DNA from 4 places in the Candidatus Streptomyces philanthi genome. Region 1 is predicted to be linked to each of the others. Evidence: riboswitches for the same ligand, from Rfam matches in the RefSeq annotation. Region 1 holds a riboswitch; each other region holds the start of a gene.
The links. Region 1 has a riboswitch for cobalamin ahead of AC51EU_RS08360 (CoA-acylating methylmalonate-semialdehyde dehydrogenase). Riboswitches for the same ligand answer to the same signal wherever they lie in the genome.

Region 1 (3,270 bases):
GTCCTTGCCGCCGAGGTAGTAGTCGTACATCCGGGCCACGCTCGGGACGCTGACGTCGACCACGCTGGACAGCGGCTTCGGTTCCTGGCTCATTGCACATGTATCCCGTCGTGACGGCACCACCGGCATGGAGCTGCGCCCCCGTTCTTCGACGGCCGGGCGCGCCGGGTTCACGGTTCAACATACCCACTGATCAGCGGTTGTTGCAGGTGGCAGGGGCAGTCAATTGCGCACACCGCCCGCGTCCCCGGACGGGCGGTGTGCGCGGCCCCCCGGAGCGGGTACGGGCAAATCAGGCCAACGGCACGCAACTCCCCGCCATCGGAACTCCCCTCCGGCGCCGGAGGGTTGGCCGGATGCGGTACGAACCCTGGTACGCCCGTGGCCCGGAGAGGTAGAAGGGGCGGATGGAGACAGAGACGAGTGGACCGACGGTCGAGGAGATGGTGCGGGCCAACGAGGCGAACTGGGACGCCCGTACGCCCGTCCATGTGGCCAGCGCCTTCTACGGGCTGAACGGCACGCGGACCGCGGAGGACTGGTTCGCGCCCTTCGAGTGGGAGGACCTGGGAGGTCTCGAAGGGCGGGACGTCCTGCACCTCCAGTGCCATCTGGGCACGGAGACCGCGGCGTTCGCCGACCGGGGCGCACGGACGGTGGGCCTGGACATCTCGGGGGCCGCCGTCGCCGAGGCGCGCCGGCTGGCCGCCGAGGGCGGGCGGCGGATGGAGTTCGTCCGCTCCGACGTCCACCGGGCGGGCGAGGCGCTGGACGGGCGGCGGTTCGACGTGGTCTACACGGGCAAGGGGGCGCTGTGCTACCTCCCGGACCTGCCCCGCTGGGCCCGTGTCGTCCATGGACTGCTGCGGCCGGGCGGCACCCTGTACCTGGTGGAGTTCCACCCGCTGCTGGACTCGCTGGGCCTGTCCGCCGACCCCGCCTTGCCGGAGCACCAGCAACTCCTTCTGCGTCACGACTACATGGCGGGCCGCGGGCCGCTGCGCAGCGACGCGCCCGTCACCTACACCGACGGGCCGGCGCTCGACGGCGCGACGACGTGCTACGAGTGGCGGCACGGCCTCGGTGAGGTGGTCTCGGCGCTGGTCGGGGCGGGGCTGCGGATCGATCTGCTGCGGGAGACGGACCGGGTGCCGTGGCGCCGCTTCGAGGAGATGGTGCCGGCGGAGAACGGCTGGTGGCGGCTGCCCCCGGAGCGGCCGATCGTCCCGATGCTGTACGCGCTGCGCGCGGTGCGGCCGGACGACGCCACGGACTGAGGGCGGACCGCGTGCCACCTGGGCCCGGGCCATTGACCCGGGCCCTCGGCATGCCGGGCCGGACTCGGCGTGCGGGAGGTGAGGGCTGGACTTACTAGGACGTCCAACTATATCGTCGGAGTACAAGGTCCGCGGTGCAGGGAAGCCGGTGCGAGTCCGGCACGGTCCCGCCACTGTGACCGGGGAGTGCGCTCGTCTGGCAGGAAAGGCCACTGGCGGAGGAACCGCCGGGAAGGCCGGGGAGCGCGCGGAGATCCGGGAGTCAGGATACCGGCCGCGGAACGTTCCGTGTTGTCCACGAGGATGGAGCAGACACGCATGGCACCGGTGCGCACCCGTGATCCTGGTGATCCGGCCCCGCGGGCGGTCTTCCGCCCCGCCTGACGGCCTTCGGGCCGACGTGTTCCCGCGCCCGGCACCCCACCGGTCCCGGTCCTTGGTGACGGGCGCGCCATCCCGGATCTCACCTGACGAGAGCAGGCATCCATGGTCCGTGAACTGACGCATCTCATCGGCGGCGAGCACACCCCGGGCACCTCGGGGACGTACGGCGATGTGCACGACCCCAACACCGGCGAGGTCCAGGCGCGGGTGCCGCTCGCCGGCCGCGCCGACACCGCGGCGGCGATCGCCGACGCCGTCCGGGCGCAGCGCGAATGGGGCGAGTGGAACCCGCAGCGCCGCGCCCGGGTCCTCCTGCGCTTCCTCCAACTGGTCGAGGGGGAACGGGACGCGCTGGCCCGGCTGCTCTCCTCCGAGCACGGCAAGACCGTGGCCGACGCCCACGGGGACATCCAGCGCGGGCTGGAGGTCGTCGAGTTCGCCGCGGGCATCCCGCACCTCCTCAAGGGCGAGTTCACCGACAACGCGGGCCGGGGCATCGATGTGCACTCCCTGCGCGCGCCCGTCGGTGTCGCCGCGGGCATCACGCCGTTCAACTTCCCCGCGATGATCCCCCTGTGGAAGGCCGCGCCCGCGCTGGCCTGCGGAAACTCCTTCGTCCTCAAGCCGTCGGAGCGCGACCCGTCGGTGCCGCTGCGGCTGGCCGAACTGTTCCTGGAGGCGGGCCTGCCGCCGGGCGTCCTCAATGTCGTCAACGGCGGCGAGGAGGCGGCCGCCACCCTTCTGACCGATCCCCGGGTCGGCGCGATCGGCTTCGTCGGCTCCACCCCGGTCGCCTCGCACGTCTACGCCACCGCCGCCGCGCACGGCAAGCGCGCCCAGTGCTTCGGGGGCGCCAAGAACCATCTGATCGTGATGCCGGACGCCGACCTCGACCAGGCGGTGGACGCCCTGATCGGCGCGGGCTACGGCTCCGCCGGCGAGCGCTGCATGGCGGTCTCCGTCGCGGTGCCGGTCGGCGAGCGCACCGCGGACGCCCTGGTCGCCCGCCTCAAGGAACGGATCGGGACGCTGCGCGTCGGCAGGTCCGACGACCCCGGGGCCGACTTCGGTCCCCTCGTCGGCCGGGACGCCGTCGACCGGGTACGCCGCTATGTCGACATCGGCGTCAACGAGGGCGCCGAACTCGTCGTGGACGGACGGGGCTTCACCCTGCCCGGCCACGAGAACGGCTTCTTCGCGGGCGCCTCGCTCTTCGACCGGGTGAGCCCGTCGATGCGGGTCTACCGGGAGGAGATCTTCGGCCCCGTGCTGTGCGTGGTGCGCGCCGCCGACTACGAGGAGGCGCTGCGGCTGCCCAGCGAGCACCCCTACGGCAACGGTGTCGCGATCTTCACCCGGGACGGGGACACCGCGCGCGACTTCACCCGGCGGGTGGACACCGGCATGGTCGGCGTCAACGTGCCCATCCCGGTGCCGGTCGCGTACCACACGTTCGGCGGCTGGAAGCGCTCCGGCTTCGGTGACCTCAACCAGCACGGCCCCGACGCCATCCGCTTCTACACCCGGACCAAGACCGTCACCTCGCGCTGGCCCTCCGGGGCCAAGGAGGGCGCGAGCTTCACCCTGCCGACCATGGGGTGAGGGCGAT
Region 2 (3,270 bases), on a different contig from region 1:
CGACGTCCCCACCCTCGTCGTCGCCCGCACCGACGCCCTGGCCGCCACCCTGCTGACCAGCGACGTCGACGAACGCGACGCCGAGTTCACCACCGGGGAGCGCACCGCCGAGGGCTTCCACCGGGTGCGCAACGGCATGGCGCCGGTCATCGCCCGCGGGCTGGCCTACGCCCCGTACGCCGATCTCCTCTGGGTCGAGACCGGCACCCCCGACCTGGCACAGGCCCGCGAGTTCGCCGAGGCCGTCCACGCGCGGTACCCGGACCAGAAGCTCGCCTACAACTGCTCGCCGTCGTTCAACTGGAAGGCCGCCCTGGACGACGACCAGATCGCCAAGTTCCAGCGCGAACTGGGCGCCATGGGCTACGCGTTCCAGTTCATCACCCTGGCCGGTTTCCACTCCCTCAACCACGCCATGTTCGACCTGGCACGCGGCTACGCCGAGCACGGCATGACCGCCTATGTCGACCTCCAGGAGCGCGAGTTCGCCTCCCAGGCGGACGGTTTCACCGCGGTGAGGCACCAACGCGAGGTCGGCACCGGCTACTTCGACCTGGTCTCCACCGCCGTCAACCCCGCCTCGTCCACCACGGCGCTGACCGGGTCGACCGAGGAGCAGCAGTTCCACTAGGACCGGTGCGGCGGACGTCCCGCCGCCGGCCCCAGGGGCGCCCCGCCCGAGCGGGGGCGTACGGCCGTCCCCGTACGCCCCCGCTTCGCCGTCCCTCCCCCGGGAGAACCCGGCGCACCCACCGTCCGCGTGTGCCACGTCACCCTCCGCTTCGCGGGCGTACTCCCCCACATCGCGTGCGAGCGCTTAGGGTGGGCGGTGCAGCTGGTTCGCCCCGTCCGCCAGACGGGAGCGTCGCAAGAGGGAACCCGGTGGGAATCCGGGACTGCCCCGCAGCGGTGAGCGGGAACGACCGCCGTCATACGCACTGGGTCCGCCACGGGCCCGGGAAGCGACGGCCAGTAGGTGTCCTCCCCCGAGGACGTGCCCGCGAGTCCGAAGACCTGCCATCTGCCCGTGCGTGAGCCTCTCCCGCACGGACATCCCGGTGACCTCGAGGGCGGGTCGGCGTACATACCAGGCGGAGGACGGCGCCGTGCCGCGCGCGGTCGTACCCGCCGGGTCCGTCACCCTTCGCGCTCTCGTCCCGCCGCCGGGATCTCAGGGATTCATCTCGCGAAGGAGATCTCCGTGACCACCCAGCCCGCAGCCGCGGCAGCACGGGCCACCGTGTACGGCTACCCCCGCCAGGGACAGCACCGGGAACTGAAGAAGGCGATCGAGGGCTACTGGAAGGGCGCCGTCACCGCCGACGCCCTCCGCGCCACCGCCGCCGACCTGCGCCGTACCCACTGGCGTCAGCTGGCCGACGCCGGTATCGACGAGGTCCCCACGGGTGACTTCTCGTACTACGACCACGTCCTGGACACCACCGTCATGGTGGGCGCGATCCCCGCGCGCCACCGGGAAGCCGTCGCCGCCGACCCGCTCGACGGGTACTTCGCGATGGCGCGCGGCACCCAGGACGTCGCGCCACTGGAGATGACCAAGTGGTTCGACACCAACTACCACTACCTGGTACCCGAACTGGGACCGGAAACGGTGCTCACCGCCGACTCGTCGAAGCAGACCGGCGAGTTGAAGGAGGCCCTGGCCCTGGGCCTGACGCCCCGGCCGGTCCTGGTCGGCCCGGTCACGTATCTGCTGCTGTCCAAGCCCGCGCCCGGCGCGCCCGCGGACTTCGACCCGCTCACCCTCCTGGACCGCCTGCTCCCCGTGTACGCGGAGGTCCTGGCCGATCTGCGCGCGGCCGGCGCCGAGTGGGTGCAGCTGGACGAGCCCGCCCTGGTGCAGGACCGCACCCCGGCCGAACTGGACGCCGCCCGCCGCGCCCACCACGCCCTGGGCGCGCTCACCGACCGGCCGAAGCTGCTGGTCGCGTCGTACTTCGACCGTCTCGGGGACGCCCTGCCGGTGCTGGCCAAGGCCCCGGTCGAGGGGCTGGCACTGGACTTCACCGAGGCCGCGGCCGCCAACCTGGACGACCTCGCCGCCGCGGGCGGGCTGCCCGGCAAGCGGCTGGTCGCCGGTGTCGTCAACGGCCGCAACATCTGGGTCAACGACCTGGAGAAGTCCCTCGCCACCCTCGGCACGCTGCTGGGTCTCGCGGACCGCGTCGACGTGTCCGCGTCCTGCTCCCTGCTGCACGTCCCCTTCGACGCGGCCGCCGAACGGGACATCGACCCGCAGATCCTGCGCTGGCTCGCCTTCGCCCGGCAGAAGACCGCCGAGATCACCGTGCTGGCCCGCGGGCTGAGCAGCGGCCGGGACGCCGTCGCCGGGGAGCTGGCGGCCAACCGCGCCGACATCGCCTCCCGTACGCACTCGCCCCTCACCCGCGACCCGGAGGTCCGCGAGCGGGCCGCCGCCGTCACCGACGCCGACGCGCGCCGCTCCCGGCCGTACGCACAGCGGGCCGCGGCGCAGCGCGCCCGCCTCGGACTGCCGCTGCTGCCGACCACCACCGTCGGCTCCTTCCCGCAGACCGCGGAACTGCGCGCCGCCCGCGCCGACCTGCGCGCCGGCCGGATCGGCACCGCCGGCTACGAGGAGCGCATCAGGGCCGAGATCCAGGAGGTGATCTCCTTCCAGGAGAAGACCGGTCTGGACGTCCTGGTGCACGGTGAGCCGGAGCGCAACGACATGGTCCAGTACTTCGCCGAGCAGCTCACCGGCTACCTGGCGACGCGGCACGGCTGGGTCCAGTCGTACGGCACCCGCTACGTCCGGCCGCCGATCCTCGCCGGGGACATCTCGCGGCCCGAGCCGATGACGGTGCGCTGGACGACGTTCGCGCAGTCGCTGACGAAGCGGCCGGTCAAGGGCATGCTGACCGGCCCGGTCACGATGCTCGCCTGGTCCTACGTCCGCGACGACCAGCCGCTGGGCGACACCGCCCGGCAGGTCGCGCTGGCCCTGCGGGACGAGGTGAACGACCTGGAGGCGGCCGGGACGCCCGTCATCCAGGTCGACGAGCCGGCGCTGCGCGAGACGCTGCCGCTGCGCGAGGAGGGCCGCGCCGGGTACCTGGCGTGGGCCACCGAGGCGTTCCGGCTGACCACCGGCGGGGTGCGGCCGGACACCCAGATCCACACCCATATGTGCTACGCCGAGTTCGGTGACATCGTCCAGGCGATCGACGACCTCGACGCCGATGTCATCAGCCTGGAGGCCGCCCGCTCCCACATGCAGGTCGCCCG
Region 3 (3,270 bases), on a different contig from region 1:
GCACCGGCCACCGGGCGAATCGGCGGGAGTCCGCTCGTAGCGCGGTCGGGGGCGGTCGGCGCGAAGCCCGGGAGGGGCCTCCGGGGTGTCCGTGCGGGCCGGCCCCTCGTCTCATCCTCACGGCGACGACGGAACGGGAGCCGGGACGGCCAGGTCACAGCGGCTTCCGGGCCGTTGGAACACATCGAGCGCCAGATACCGAAACAGACAAAAGACTTAAACGCTCTTTCGGTCCGCTTTCACCTCATTCTAGGATGAACCTCGATCATGATCATCATGGGTGGACGCGCTCCCGCCTGCCCGGATCCGGGGCGTACGCACCCATCGACTGCGAGGTGAGCCAGATGCCCGGCCTTGCTGCACCGGCCGTGACCGGCACGGTCGTCGCCGGCCCCCCTGCGCCCGCCCGGAACGGCGGGCGCGTACCGCCGCCCCTCCCCCGTCCCCTCAGGAAGCAGGTCACACGATGACGGCAGCCCCCACCTTCGTCGACATACCCCTCGACACCTGTACATGCCCCGGATGCCGGCTCCAGCGCACCGAGGACACCGGCTGCCGCGGCGTACGGGGCCGCGACATCGCCGCCGTGGCGACCCTGACCGGGGCCACGCTGCTGGGCGGTGCGGGAGCCTCGTTCGCGGCCACCGCGACGCCCGCCCCGGCCCACAGCACCACCACGTCCCCCATCACCGCCTCCCCCGCGTCCGTCCCGGCCGTCCCCGCCGCGGCCACCAGGGCCGCGAACCCGCAGGGCGACCCGGGGCCGCTGCACGGCCGCCGGCAGTTGGCGCGGACGGCGGGCCACGACCTGTCGCTGACGCGCCAGCAGATCCTCGCCCGCGCCCAGACCTGGGTGGACGCCCGGGTGCCGTACGTCTGGAACGGCTACTGGTCGGACGGCTACCGGCAGGACTGCTCCGGCTTCATCTCCATGGCCTGGGGCCTGTCCGGCAACCACTGGACCGGCGACATCCACCAGTACGGCGTCCGGATCTCCAAGAGCCAGCTCCAGCCCGGCGACATGCTGCTCTACCACAACCCGGCGAACCCCGAGAAGGGCTCGCACGTGGTGCTCTTCGCCGGCTGGGCCGACAGCGCCCGCACCCGGTACGTGGTGATGGAGGAGGCCGGCGGCCTCGGGGCGGTCAAGCGGACCCTCCCCTACGCGTACACCTCCAACTCCGCCAAGTACGTCCCCTACCGCTACAAGAACGTGGTCACCTCCGGCGGTGAGGGCGGCAACACCGGAGGCGGCGGCAACGCGTTCCCGGGCGCGTCGTCCTTCGGCCCAGGCGCCCACAACGCGAACGTCACCAAGCTCGGGCAGATGCTGGTCAAGCGCGGTGCCGGGAAGTTCTACTCGCAGGGTCCGGGCCCCCGGTGGTCCGACTCCGACCGCAAGGCCACCCAGGCGTTCCAGAAGGCCCAGGGCTGGTCCGGGGCGGAGGCCGACGGCATCCCCGGCCCGGCCACCTGGCGCTACCTGGTCGACGGCACGGGCAAGAACGTCGGCGGCTCGTCCGGCGGCTCCGGCGGCACGTCCGGCGGCGGCTCGGGCAGCGGCCAGTCCACGGCGTTCCCCGGTAAGCAGTACTTCCGCCCCGGCGCGAACAACGCCCATGTCTCCCGGCTCGGGAAGCAACTGGTGAAGAAGGGCTTCGGCAAGCACTACTCCCAGGGCCCCGGCCCCCGCTGGAGCGAGTCCGACCGCCGCAACGTCGAGGCGTTCCAACGGTCCCAGGGCTGGCGCGGCGCCGACGCCGACGGCTACCCCGGCCCGGAAACCTGGAAGCGCCTCTTCCGCTGACCACCCGCGTGGTGCCCGGCGGGCCTGCCCCGGCCCGCCGGGCACCGCACCGCCCCCGCGCGGCTTCGCCTGCCGTTGACCGGCCCCCGCTGACCGCGCGTTGGGCCGGTGCGGAGCCGGACGGTGTCCCGGGAGAAGCGTCTGGCACACTGTGCGCACCAACCCCAGGCGGTGCAGGACAGGAAACCGGTGTGAATCCGGTGCGGTCCCGCCACTGTGACCGGGAGCCCCGCGGCCCCGGGAGCCAGACACTGACGTGCCGCCTTCTCCGTACGACCAGGGGAACGAGGACTTCCCCAGGAGAGGCAGAACGTCATGTCCGGACCCCGGGCCGCGCTGCGCGCGCTGCTCCCGTTCCTCCTGGTGCTCCCGGTGGCCGCCTGCGGCGCGCCGGAGCAGGGCGCGAAGGGTGGGCGGAGCACGACGGAAGGGTTCCCGTACACGGTCACCAACTGCGGTGAGCGGACCACGTTCACCCAGCCGCCCCACCGTGCCGTCACCATGAACCAGCACGCCACCGAGATCCTGCTCGCCCTCGGGCTGCGCGACCGGATCGCCGGCACCGCGTACCTGGACGACAAGATCCTCCCGGAGTACCGGTCCGCGTACGCGGGGCTGAAGGTGCTCGCCGGCAAGTACCCGTCCAAGGAGGTCCTCCTGGGCGCGAACCCGGACTTCGTCTACGGCGGCTACACCAGCGCCTTCGACAAGGGCGCCGGACTCGACCGCGCCACGCTGCGGAAGACCGGCATCGCCACCCGGCTGAACGTCGAGAACTGCGCCGAGGGCCCGGTCGGCACGGAGCAACTGGCCACCGAGATACGCCAGGTCGCGCGCACCTTCGGCGTCCCGGAGCGGGGCGAGAGGCTGGTCGCGCGGCTCCAGGGGAGGATCGACGCGGTGACCAAGCGCCTCAAGGGCGTGCACCGGCCCTCGGTCCTCGTGTACGACTCCGGCGACAGCAGCGCGTTCACCGCGGGCGGCCGGGGCATCGGCAACCAGATCATCACCCTGGCGGGCGGCCGGAACGTCTTCGGCGACATCGGGAAGGTCTTCTCCGCCGTCTCCTGGGAGAAGGTCATCGACCGCGGGCCCGAGGTCATCGTGATCTACGACTACGGCGGGACGAGCGTCGAGGCGAAGAAGAAGCGTCTGCTGAACGACCCGGCGCTCGCCGACGTCCCGGCGATCAGGAACAAGCGGTTCGCGGTGCTCCCGCTGTCCTCCGCCGTCCTCGGCGTCCGCGTCGCCGACGCCGTCGAGGACCTGGCCGCGCAGCTCCACCCGCGTTCCGCATGAGGCCCCCGCTCCCCGCGGCGGCCCGCTTCCCGCTGGTGCTGACGGGCCTCGTGGTGCTGCTGGCCGCCTCGGCGGTCGCCGGGCTGGCCATCGGCCAGGTGCGGATACCGCCGGCGGACGTCGTCCGGGTCCTGTTCGACGGGCCGCACACCGGCGCCTACGCG
Region 4 (3,270 bases), on a different contig from region 1:
GCGATGGAGGCGATGGTCGCGGTCGGCGCGATCGCCAGCAGCAGCGAGTTGCGCATGCCGGTGGCGGCGACGCGGGCGCGCAGCGCCGCCCAGCGGTCCGCCCAGCGGGGCTCCGCGTCCGGATAGTGGTCGGGGTGGAGCACGCCACGGGCGGTACGGGTCGCGGACCAGGCCGGGTGCGGGCCGTGCCGCTCGGCGAGATCGGCGGACGCCTCGTACGCCGCGAGCATGATCCGCTCGGAGATACGGGTCGACAGCTCCCGCGCCTGCGGCGAGTCGAACGGCAGCCGCAGCCGGAAGAAGACGTCCTGGAGCCCCATCAGGCCCAGGCCGACCGGCCGCCAGCGGGCGTTGGACGCGCCGGCCTGCTCGGTCGGGTAGAAGTTGATGTCCACCACGCGGTCGAGGAAGGTCACCGCGGTCCGCACCGTGGCGTCCAGCCGCTCCCAGTCCACCGCCTCCCGCCAGTCGGCGGTGTCCTCGCGCAGGTGCGCGGCGAGGTTGACCGAGCCGAGGTTGCAGACGGCGGTCTCCCCGTCGTCGGTGACCTCCAGGATCTCGGTGCACAGGTTGGAGGAGTGGACGACCCGGCCGGGCTCGGCGGTCTGGTTGGCGGTGCGGTTGGCGGCGTCCTTGAACGTCATCCAGCCGTTGCCGGTCTGCGCGAGCGTCCGCATCATCCGCGCGTACAGCGCCCGCGCCGGGATCTGCTTGACGGCCTTGCCCGCGGCCTCCGCCTCGCGGTACGCGGTGTCGAACTCCTCGCCCCACAGGTCCACCAGCCCGGGGACGTCGACCGGGGAGAACAGCGACCAGTCGGCGTCGTCCGCGACCCGGCGCATGAACTCGTCCGGGATCCAGTGGGCGATGTTGAGGTTGTGGGTGCGGCGGGCGTCCTCACCGGTGTTGTCGCGGAGCTCCAGGAACTCCTCGATGTCCGCGTGCCAGGTCTCCAGGTAGACGCAGGCGGCGCCCTTGCGGCGGCCGCCCTGGTTCACCGCGGCGACCGAGGCGTCCAGGGTGCGCAGGAACGGCACGATGCCGTTGGAGTGCCCGTTGGTGCCCCGGATCAGCGAGCCGCGCGCCCGGATGCGGGAGTACGACAGACCGATGCCGCCGGCGTGCTTGGAGAGCCGGGCGACCTGGTGGTAGCGGTCGTAGATCGAGTCCAGCTCGTCCAGCGGGGAGTCCAGCAGATAGCAGGAGGACATCTGCGGGTGCCGGGTGCCGGAGTTGAAGAGGGTGGGGGAGGAGGGCAGGTAGGACAGGGTGCTGGTGAGGCGGTACAGCTCGGCGACGTCCGCCAGCGCCCGCTCGCCGTCGTCCTCGGCCAGGCCGCAGGCCACCCGCAGGAGGAAGTGCTGGGGCGTCTCCACGACCTTCCGGGTCACGGGGTGGCGCAGCAGGTAGCGGGAGTAGAGGGTGCGCAGGCCGAAGTAGCCGAAGCGGTCGTCGGCGCCGTCGGCGAGCGCGGCCTCGACAAGGGCGTCCAGCCGGTCCGCGTGGGTGGCGACGAAGGCGGCGGTGCGGTCGGCGATCAGGCCCTCGCGGTGGCCGGTGGCGACGGAGGCGGAGAACGCGTCGGCGCCCTGGCCCGCGGCCTCCTCGGCGATGGCGAGGGTGAGCAGCCGGGCGGCGAGCCGGGAGTACTGGGGCTCGTCGCCGATCAGACCGGCCGCGGCCTCGATGGCGAGGTCCCGCAGCCCGGCCTCGTCGGAGCCGGGGTGCCGGCCGCGCAGCGCGGCGGCGGCGACCTTGCCGGGGTCGGTCGCGGTGAGGTCCGCGGTCAGCTCGGTCAGGGTGCGGAGCAGGGCGGTGCCCGGGCCGTCACCGGCGTCCGGGGCGGGGAGGTTCCCGGCGGGGAGCGTGGTGGCGGCGGGCGGTACGGCCCCGGTGTCCGACACGGGCTCCGATGGCGCGATGGTCACGTGCTGCTCTCCCTCACTCGACGAAGGCCGGGAGGGGGAACTCGACGGGCGCGCACGGGGGCGTGCGCACCCCGGCCGCGGCCGCGGGCGCGCGGGCACACCGCGCGGCGTCCACCGGCCCAACCCTCGGGGCCCGGACGTATCGACGCCCGCGCCGGGGACGGCGCGGCCGTACCGTCGGCAGGTCCTCGGACTCACGGGCGCGCAGCCGTGACCACGTCCGGGACGGGATCAGGCGAAATGTGCGCACACGTACACCGTTGCGGGACAGTTCCGGACTCGCACCGGATTCCCCTGCGGCGACAGCGAGCACGAGCATACATCTTGTGTTGGGCCGTGCAGGCGCCACCACATCTTGTGTGTCGCGTGTGATCGAGCGGTGCCTGTCAGTGCCCTCGGCTATCGTCGGCCGTACGTTCTCTGCTCCGCCCGAGGCAGTAAGGAGAGGGTTCCATGACCGCGCTCGCCGACCGTCCGCACGGGCTTCTCGCCGAGTACTTCGAAGAGGCCGCCGCGATACTCGCGCGCTCCGAGGAGGGCGCGCGGCTGGAACTCATCGACGGGAAGATCAGGAGCAAGGCCGTGCCGGACGGGGACCACGGGCGGATCATCGAGTGGCTGATGCGCATTTGCCTCCAGTCGAGGCCGGAGCTGTGGCTCTACCCTGACCAAGGGCTCAAGGTGGAGGAGTACCGGGGCGGCCGGGCCCGCCCGGACGGTTCGCTCGCGCGCAGCGGTGCCTTCGTCGGCCAGGGCGAGTGGGCCGACCCCGCCCCGGTCCTGATGGTCGTCGAAGTCACCTCTTATGACTCCGACACCGACCGGCGCGACCGTGTCGAGAAGCCCCGCGCCTACGCGGAGACCGGTATTCCGGTGTTTCTGCTGATCGACCGGGAGGCGTGCGAGGCGACGGTGTTCAGCGAGCCGGACGGCGTCCGCTATGCGGACGTGCACACCGTGCCGTTCGGCAGGACGCTCGCGCTGCCGGACCCGGTGGGCATCACGCTGGAGACGGAGGCGCTCAAGGACTGGGTGCGGTGACCCGGCCCGCCCGGTGAGCCGGGCCCCCGGTGGCCGGCCGCGCAGGCCAGGGCCGCCGCGCCCCCCCGCAGGGGACGCGACGGCCCGTACCGCTCAGTGCCCGGTCGGGACGCCCGCGTCCTCGGCCGGGCGGGGCGGGGTGGTGCGTACGCCCGTGTCGCCGGCGTCGGCGGTGTAGTCGGCGGGGCTGGTCTCGTCGGTGCCCTGGGGGGCCTTCACGGCGCGCAGGACGAGGGTGAGGACCACCGTCACCACGACATTGAGGACGAAGGCGGTGAGACCGATGTAGCCGATCTGGCCG

Region 2: linked by a shared signal. The riboswitch ahead of metE (5-methyltetrahydropteroyltriglutamate--homocysteine S-methyltransferase) and the one ahead of AC51EU_RS08360 (CoA-acylating methylmalonate-semialdehyde dehydrogenase) in region 1 are both predicted to bind cobalamin.
Region 3: linked by a shared signal. The riboswitch ahead of AC51EU_RS01805 (ABC transporter substrate-binding protein) and the one ahead of AC51EU_RS08360 (CoA-acylating methylmalonate-semialdehyde dehydrogenase) in region 1 are both predicted to bind cobalamin.
Region 4: linked by a shared signal. The riboswitch ahead of AC51EU_RS08505 (ribonucleoside-diphosphate reductase subunit alpha) and the one ahead of AC51EU_RS08360 (CoA-acylating methylmalonate-semialdehyde dehydrogenase) in region 1 are both predicted to bind cobalamin.

Annotation. Positions count from the first base shown of each region.
Region 1 covers NZ_JCANQV010000045.1:16,821-20,090, reverse strand. The annotation lists gene AC51EU_RS08370 (SAM-dependent methyltransferase) at 1-93, opposite strand, end outside; gene AC51EU_RS08365 (class I SAM-dependent methyltransferase) at 408-1,277, shown strand; cobalamin riboswitch at 1,393-1,570, shown strand; gene AC51EU_RS08360 (CoA-acylating methylmalonate-semialdehyde dehydrogenase) at 1,764-3,263, shown strand; gene AC51EU_RS08355 (acyl-CoA dehydrogenase family protein) at 3,269-3,270, shown strand, end outside.
Region 2 covers NZ_JCANQV010000064.1:4,517-7,786, forward strand. The annotation lists gene aceA (isocitrate lyase) at 1-631, shown strand, start outside; cobalamin riboswitch at 820-1,036, shown strand; gene metE (5-methyltetrahydropteroyltriglutamate--homocysteine S-methyltransferase) at 1,202-3,270, shown strand, end outside.
Region 3 covers NZ_JCANQV010000005.1:38,213-41,482, forward strand. The annotation lists gene AC51EU_RS01795 (ABC transporter ATP-binding protein) at 1-40, shown strand, start outside; gene AC51EU_RS01800 (peptidoglycan-binding protein) at 467-1,807, shown strand; cobalamin riboswitch at 1,944-2,081, shown strand; gene AC51EU_RS01805 (ABC transporter substrate-binding protein) at 2,123-3,106, shown strand; gene AC51EU_RS01810 (FecCD family ABC transporter permease) at 3,103-3,270, shown strand, end outside.
Region 4 covers NZ_JCANQV010000046.1:18,406-21,675, reverse strand. The annotation lists gene AC51EU_RS08505 (ribonucleoside-diphosphate reductase subunit alpha) at 1-1,928, opposite strand, end outside; cobalamin riboswitch at 2,091-2,251, opposite strand; gene AC51EU_RS08500 (Uma2 family endonuclease) at 2,382-2,969, shown strand; gene mctP (monocarboxylate uptake permease MctP) at 3,063-3,270, opposite strand, start outside.